DNA from 2 places in the Streptomyces sp. NPDC059917 genome. Region 2 is predicted to be linked to the other one. Evidence: predicted binding sites of a transcription regulator. Region 2 holds the regulator's gene; the other holds the start of a gene.
What was found. The regulator HspR, encoded in region 2, represses chaperone genes until heat shock. The targets are predictions, from matches to a motif close to TTGAGNNNNNNNNNCTCAA.

Region 1: a site for HspR is predicted at 1,999-2,017, ahead of lon (endopeptidase La). Genes of this name have one in related genera too.

The regions. Positions count from the first base shown of each region.
Region 1 covers NZ_JBHWLC010000009.1:12,392-15,796, forward strand. The annotation lists gene ACFWAR_RS07735 (sulfurtransferase) at 1-317, shown strand, start outside; gene ACFWAR_RS07740 (DUF4097 domain-containing protein) at 586-1,356, shown strand; gene ACFWAR_RS07745 (DUF1877 family protein) at 1,396-1,890, opposite strand; gene lon (endopeptidase La) at 2,040-3,405, shown strand, end outside.
Region 2 covers NZ_JBHWLC010000086.1:23,547-26,951, reverse strand. The annotation lists gene grpE (nucleotide exchange factor GrpE) at 1-77, shown strand, start outside; gene dnaJ (molecular chaperone DnaJ) at 119-1,309, shown strand; gene ACFWAR_RS33495 (heat shock protein transcriptional repressor HspR) at 1,311-1,757, shown strand; gene ACFWAR_RS33490 (helix-turn-helix transcriptional regulator) at 1,831-2,913, opposite strand; gene ACFWAR_RS33485 (hypothetical protein) at 2,998-3,282, shown strand; gene ACFWAR_RS33480 ((2Fe-2S)-binding protein) at 3,279-3,405, shown strand, end outside.

The sequences.
Region 1 (3,405 bases), on a different contig from region 2:
GCGAACGCTTCGCCGGCACGGCACCCGAACCCCGGGCCGGGCTGCGCGGGGGGCACATGCCGGGCGCGCTCAACCTGCCCTTCGGCGAGCTCCAGCGGGGCGGGGCGATGCTGCCGGAGGCGGAGCTGCGGGTGGCCTTGCGGCGGGTGGCGGGGGATCGGGAGCGGCTGTACGTCAGCTGCGGGTCCGGGGTCACGGCCTGTGTGCTCGCGCTGGGGGCGGTGTTGGCGGGGTACGCCGATCCGGGCGTGTACGACGGGTCCTGGAGCGAGTGGGGCACCCCCGGCCCGCTCCCGGTGACCACGGGACCGGCGTAGACGTCACCCTTGCCGCTTCCGGCCCGCTTCCGGTGGGCACGGGGCCGGCGTTGGCGTCGTCGCGCGTGAGCCCGGCCGATTCCAGCCCGCTTCCGGTGGGCACGGGACCGGCGTTGGCGTCGCCGGACCGGCTTGGACGTCGTCCCGGCCGATTCCAGCCCGTCCGGCGATTGAGGACGCTCGCCGGAGGCGGGGGTGGTGCTAGCACTACCTCGGGACGGGTAGCAGCGCCATCGATCGGGCGGGGCCGGGTCGCCAGACTGGTGGCATGACTTCACGCCGCGCCCTCACCCTGCCGGTCACGGCCCTCGCCGCCCTCACCGCGGGCCTGCTCGTCTCCGGCTGCACCCCCGACCTCCTCGCCGGCGGGGACCAGAAGACGACGAAGACCGCGGCCGCCGACGCCACCGTCGCCGAGGCCGTCACCTCGGTGGAGATCAAGAACGCGCGCAGGGGCTCCATCGAGGTGGTTCCCGGCACCGGCCCCGGCGTCGCCGTCCACCGCACGGTCCACTACCGCGGCGACACCGTGCCCCGCCCCGACCAGCGGGTCTCCGCCGGGGCCCTCACCTTCACCGACGACTGCGGCGACGGCACCTCCTGCTACGTCGACTACCGCCTGGAGGTACCGGCCACGGCCAAGGTGAAGCTGGGCACGAGCAGCGGCTCCCTCAAGGTGACGGGCGTGGCGGAGGCCGACCTGGAGGCGAGTTCCGGATCCGTACGGGCCGACCGGATCGCCGGGCCGTTGCGCGTCTCGACCTCCTCCGGCGACATCACCGGTACGGCACTGGGCGGGCCGTCCGCCGAGGTGAGTTCCAGCTCCGGCGACGCCCGGCTCGACTTCACGCGGGCGCCCTCCTCGGTGACGGCGCAGGCCAGCTCGGGGAACGTGACCCTGCGCGTGCCCGGTGGCCCCTACCGGGTCGGCGTGACCACCAGCTCCGGCGACCGCGAGGTGGGCGTCCCGACGGACCCGGCGTCCACGGCGCGCCTGACCGTGACGACCAGCTCGGGCGACGTGAAGATCACGTCCTAGCGACTACGGCGACCACGGCGACCACGGCGACCACGGCGACTACGACAGCCACACCAGCAGCGCGTCACCGTCCGCCGCCGCGGCGCGGAAGAAGGGCAGCAGCTCTTCGTAGCGGGCCACGACGCCCTCCAGCGAGGCCCCGCCCTCCCAGGCGTGCACCGGGTAGACGTCGGCCCGGGCCAGGTCGGCCGGGCCGACGCCGCCCACCAGCCGGTCGCCGTCCGTCGCCGCCATGGCCGCGGCGGCGGTCCGCACCTGCCCGGGCGTCAGGCAGCGCGGCGGCCCGTAGCTCCACGCCCCCGCCCCGGCCCCCGGCACCCCGCTCCAGGGGAGCGCCTCCTCGCCGTGCGCGATGTCGACGGGGAAACCGATGCGCCGGGTCAGGAACCCGAGGGCGTCCCAGGCCGTGCCGGCACTGCACCAGCGCTCCCCGCGCGCCCCGCCCGACCCGAGCGCCTCGACCCAGGCCGGGTCGCGCCGGGCGCGCTCCAGCTCGTCGACGGTCAGCCGGACGTAGCTCCCGAGGATGCTCATGCGCGAAGGGTAGGACCCACCACTGACATCGGCCCCGGGTCCGAGGGGGGCCGGACGCGTTCGCCCCGGGCGAACGGCGGTTGGGGAACATTGGGCGGCGCACAAGCATTGAGTCGGCATAGCTCAACTTCGCTGCCGGAGGGAAAATCATGGCTTCGACGTCCGTAACGCTCACTCTGCCCGTGCTGCCGCTTGACGACGAGGTCGTGCTGCCGGGGATGGTCGTTCCGCTGGACCTGTCCGACTCGGAGGTGCGCGGTGCCGTGGAAGCGGCCCAGGCCGCCGCCGGTACCGGGAAGCCACGGGTGCTGCTCGTACCGCGGGTCGACGGGAAGTACGCCGGGACCGGCGTGCTGGGCACCGTCGAGCAGGTGGGGCGGCTGTCCGACGGGGATCCCGGGGCCCTGATCCGGGGCCGCGGCCGGGTCCGGATCGGGGCCGGTACCACCGGGCCCGGCGCCGCCCTGTGGGTGGAGGGCGAGACGGTGGACGAGCAGGTGCCGGAGCCGCTGCCCGGCGCCGTCGCCGAGCTGGTCAAGGAGTACAAGGCGCTCGCCACCAGCTGGCTCAAGAAGCGCGGCGCCTGGCAGGTCGTGGACCGGGTGCAGCAGATCGAGGGCGTCTCCGCCCTCGCCGACAACTCCGGCTACTCGCCCTTCCTGACCCTGGAGCAGAAGCTCCAGCTGCTGGAGACGGCCGACGCCGTCGCCCGCCTGCGGCTCGCCGTCAAGATGCTCAGCGACCACCTCGCCGAGCAGGACGTGGCCGAGTCCATCGCCAAGGACGTGCAGGAAGGCGTCGACAAGCAGCAGCGCGAGTTCCTGCTGCGCCGTCAGCTGGAGGCCGTGCGCAAGGAACTGCGCGAGCTGAACGGCGAGAAGGAGGGCGAGGAGTCCGACGACTACCGCGTCCGCGTCGAGGAGGCGGACCTCCCCGAGAACGTCCGCGAGGCGGCCCTCAAGGAGGTCGAGAAGCTGGAGCGGGCGAGCGACCAGTCGCCCGAGGGCTCCTGGATCCGCACCTGGCTGGACACCGTGCTGGAACTGCCCTGGAACGAGCGGACCGAGGACGAGTACGACATCCAGGGCGCCCGCGCGATCCTCGACGCCGAGCACGCCGGGCTGAGCGACGTGAAGGACCGCATCACGGAGTACCTGGCCGTGCGCAAGCGCCGCTCCGAGCGCGGGATGGGCGTCGTCGGGGGCCGTCGCGGCGGGGCGGTGCTGGCCCTGGTCGGGCCGCCCGGGGTCGGCAAGACCTCGCTCGGCGAGTCCGTGGCGCACGCCATGGGGCGCAAGTTCGTCCGGGTCGCGCTGGGCGGCGTACGGGACGAGGCCGAGGTCCGCGGACACCGGCGGACGTACGTCGGGGCGCTCCCCGGCCGGATCGTGCGGGCCATCAAGGAGGCCGGGTCGATGAACCCGGTGGTGCTCCTGGACGAGATCGACAAGGTGGGCTCCGACTACCGGGGCGACCCGGCGGCGGCGCTGCTGGAGGTCCTGGACCCGGCCCAGA
Region 2 (3,405 bases):
CGGGCGCGGCCGCTCCGGCCAAGTCCGAGGACGCGGCCGAGCAGAGCACGGACACGGACGGGCCCGACAAGGGCTGAAGGTCTGATGTCAGCACGACACGAGAGGAGGGCCACCGGGGATGAGCACTAAGGACTTCGTCGAGAAGGACTACTACAAGGTCCTCGGTGTCCCGAAGGACGCCACCGAGGCCGAGATCAAGAAGGCGTACCGGAAGCTCGCCCGCGAGTTCCACCCGGACGCCAACAAGGGCGACTCGGCGGCCGAGGAGCGCTTCAAGGAGATCTCCGAGGCGCACGACGTCCTCGGAGACAGCAAGAAGCGCAAGGAGTACGACGAGGCCCGCGCGCTGTTCGGGAACGGTGGCTTCCGCCCCGGTCCCGGCGGTGGCGGCGGTTTCTCCAACTTCGACCTGGGCGACCTCTTCGGAGGCGCCCAGGGCGGGGGCGGAGCGGGCGCCGGCGGCTTCGGCGGCGGTCTGGGCGACGTGTTCGGCGGCCTGTTCAACCGCGGTGGCGCGGGCCCCGGTGCGGGCACCCGCACCCAGCCGCGCCGCGGCCAGGACATCGAGTCCGAGGTCACCCTCTCCTTCACGGAGGCGGTGGACGGGGCCACGGTGCCGCTGCGGATGTCCTCGCAGGCGCCCTGCAAGGCGTGTTCGGGCACCGGCGACAAGAACGGCACGCCCCGGGTGTGCCCGACCTGCGTCGGCACCGGGCAGGTCTCGCGCGGCAGCGGCGGCGGCTTCTCGCTGACCGACCCGTGTGCGGACTGCAAGGGCCGCGGCCTGATCGCCGAGACCCCCTGCGACGTCTGCAAGGGCAGCGGCCGGGCCCGTTCCTCGCGCACCATGCAGGTCCGGATCCCGGCGGGCGTCTCCGACGGCCAGCGGATCCGGCTGCGCGGCAAGGGCGCTCCGGGCGAGCGCGGCGGTCCCGGCGGCGACCTGTACGTCGTCGTGCACGTGGACAGCCACCCGGTGTTCGGGCGCAGGGACGACAACCTCACGGTCACCGTCCCGGTCACCTTCGTCGAGGCGACCCTGGGCGCCGACATCAAGGTGCCGACGCTGAACGGCCCCGCGGTGACGCTGAAGCTGCCGCCGGGCACCCCCAACGGGCGCACGATGCGCGCCCGTGGCAAGGGCGCGGTCCGCAAGGACGGCACCCGCGGCGACCTGCTGGTGACGGTCGAAGTGGCCGTCCCGACAGAGCTGTCGGACAAGGCCCGCGAGGCGCTGGAGTCGTTCCGCGACGCCACGGCCTCGGAGGACCCGCGCTCCATCCTGTTCGAGTCCGCGAAGGGAGCATGACATGGACGGCCGCCGACGCAATCCTTATCAGCTGACCGACGAGACCCCGGTCTACGTCATCTCGGTGGCCGCCCAGCTCTCGGGCCTGCATCCGCAGACCCTCCGCCAGTACGACCGCCTCGGCCTGGTCTCCCCGGACCGGACGGCCGGGCGCGGGCGCCGCTACTCGGCCCGGGACATCGAGCTGCTCCGCACGGTGCAGGCGCTGTCCCAGGACGAGGGCATCAACCTGGCGGGCATCAAGCGGATCATCGAGCTGGAGAACCAGGTCGCCGCGCTCCAGCAGCGCGTCGCCGAGCTGTCCACGGCTGTGGACGGTGCGGCGGCGGTGCTGCGCCAGCGCGAGGCCCAGGTGCACGCCTCGTACCGGCGCGACCTGGTCCCGTACCAGCCGCCGCAGCCGGGCAACGCCCTGGTCGTCTGGCGGCCCAAGCGGCCGCTGGACTGACCCGCGACCCGCCGCGCAGGGACCTTCACGGGCCCCGCTCCCCACCTCGGGGAGCGGGGCCCGTGCGCGTTCCTCAGACCAGGTGGTCGGGGTCGAGGTCCGGGTCCGGGTCGTGTTCGGCGGTGAGCCCGCCGCCGCCCGGCAGGGCGCCCGGTCCGTCGAGGATCCCCGACTGCGCGATGAGGAAGCCGAGCTGCGCCCGGCTGCCGCTGCCCAGGACGGTGGCCAGCTTGGCGATGTGCGCGCGGGCGGTGCGCACGTTCATGCCGAGCCGCCGGGCGATGGCCTCGTCGACGTACCCCTCGACGAGGAGCTGCGCGATGGAGCGCTGGACGCCGGAAATCCCCTCGGGGGTGTGCCGGTACGTCACTTCCTGGCGCAGGGGCACAGCGCGCCGCCAGAGCTGCTCGAAGACCTTGATGAGGTACTCGACCAGACCCGGGTGCCGCAGCTCCAGCGCCACCCGCCGGTCGTCGCTGGCGGGGATGAAGGCCACGGTGCGGTCGAAGATGATCAGGCGCTCTATCAGTTCTTCGAGCGTACGGATCTCCACCTTGCCCGCGGAGATGCGGTCCACGTAGGCCAGCGTGCCCTGGCTGTGGCGCGCGGTGTGCTGGTAGAGGGTCCGTATGCTGACCCCGCGGTCGATCAGCGGGGCGTCGCGCTCCAGCGCCTGGGTCAGGGCGAGCGAGGGCCGGGCGCCGCCGGGCTGGACGGTCAGCACCTCGGTGTGACATTCGGCCGTCGCCAGGTTCAGCGCCGCGTTGATCCGCTCGAATCCCTCCAGCACGGTGATGGCGTGAGTGTTGGCGGGACTCTGGGCACTGATGGTAAGGAACGGCTCGAAAGCGTCGGTGAGATCTACAGCGCTGCGTCGGCGGTCCTGGATCTCACGTTCAATCGGGTGGAGACGTTGGGCCAATGCGACGGATGGGGGAACCGGACGCAGCTGGTTCGCGTCGTCCGGATCGGGCTGCAGAAGAGCGAATTCAAGCAGGCAGGGAGCATTTTCAACTTCTCCCCTTGCGATACGGCCCGTGCTGAGCGCTGCCGCGTAGAGCCGTGCTCCCTCGTCGCACAGAGACGTGACGGGGTGGGGATGTGTCTCGTTTGTGCCGCTTCTGGGCAAATCTCCACCCCCCAGGGTCCTGAACATGCAAGAACATGATGCATCGTCCCTGTGGCAGTGACGTGCCTGAATGAGCCATCGTCGGACACGCGGGGGAGAGGATTCCATCAAGTGAGGACGAAGCCGACCATGTACAAAAGAATGCTTCGCTCGGCGCTTGCCGTTGTTTTCTCCGCCGTTGCGGTTTTTGGTGCAGTCAGCGCCGTCGACACAGACGCGGGGAGCGCCAGGGCCAGCTGGGACACCGGCTGGACGATGGCGCCGGCAGGAACATCGTTCGACACCGGCTGGACCAATGCGCCGGTTCTGAAGAACGGCACGGGCTCGACCGACTCGCCCCAGGGTTCCGAAGGTGACACCGGTTGGACCTCTCACCCCGAGGCGGTGTCCTCATGACCCCCGACGACCGCGACTTCCGTCGCGAAATGGCATCTGCGTACCGGTCCGGATGGCAGTTCATCGATCTCGTCACGGCCATCCCCCACACTGGCGATTCGTTGATGGTCACCCTCTTCGGCC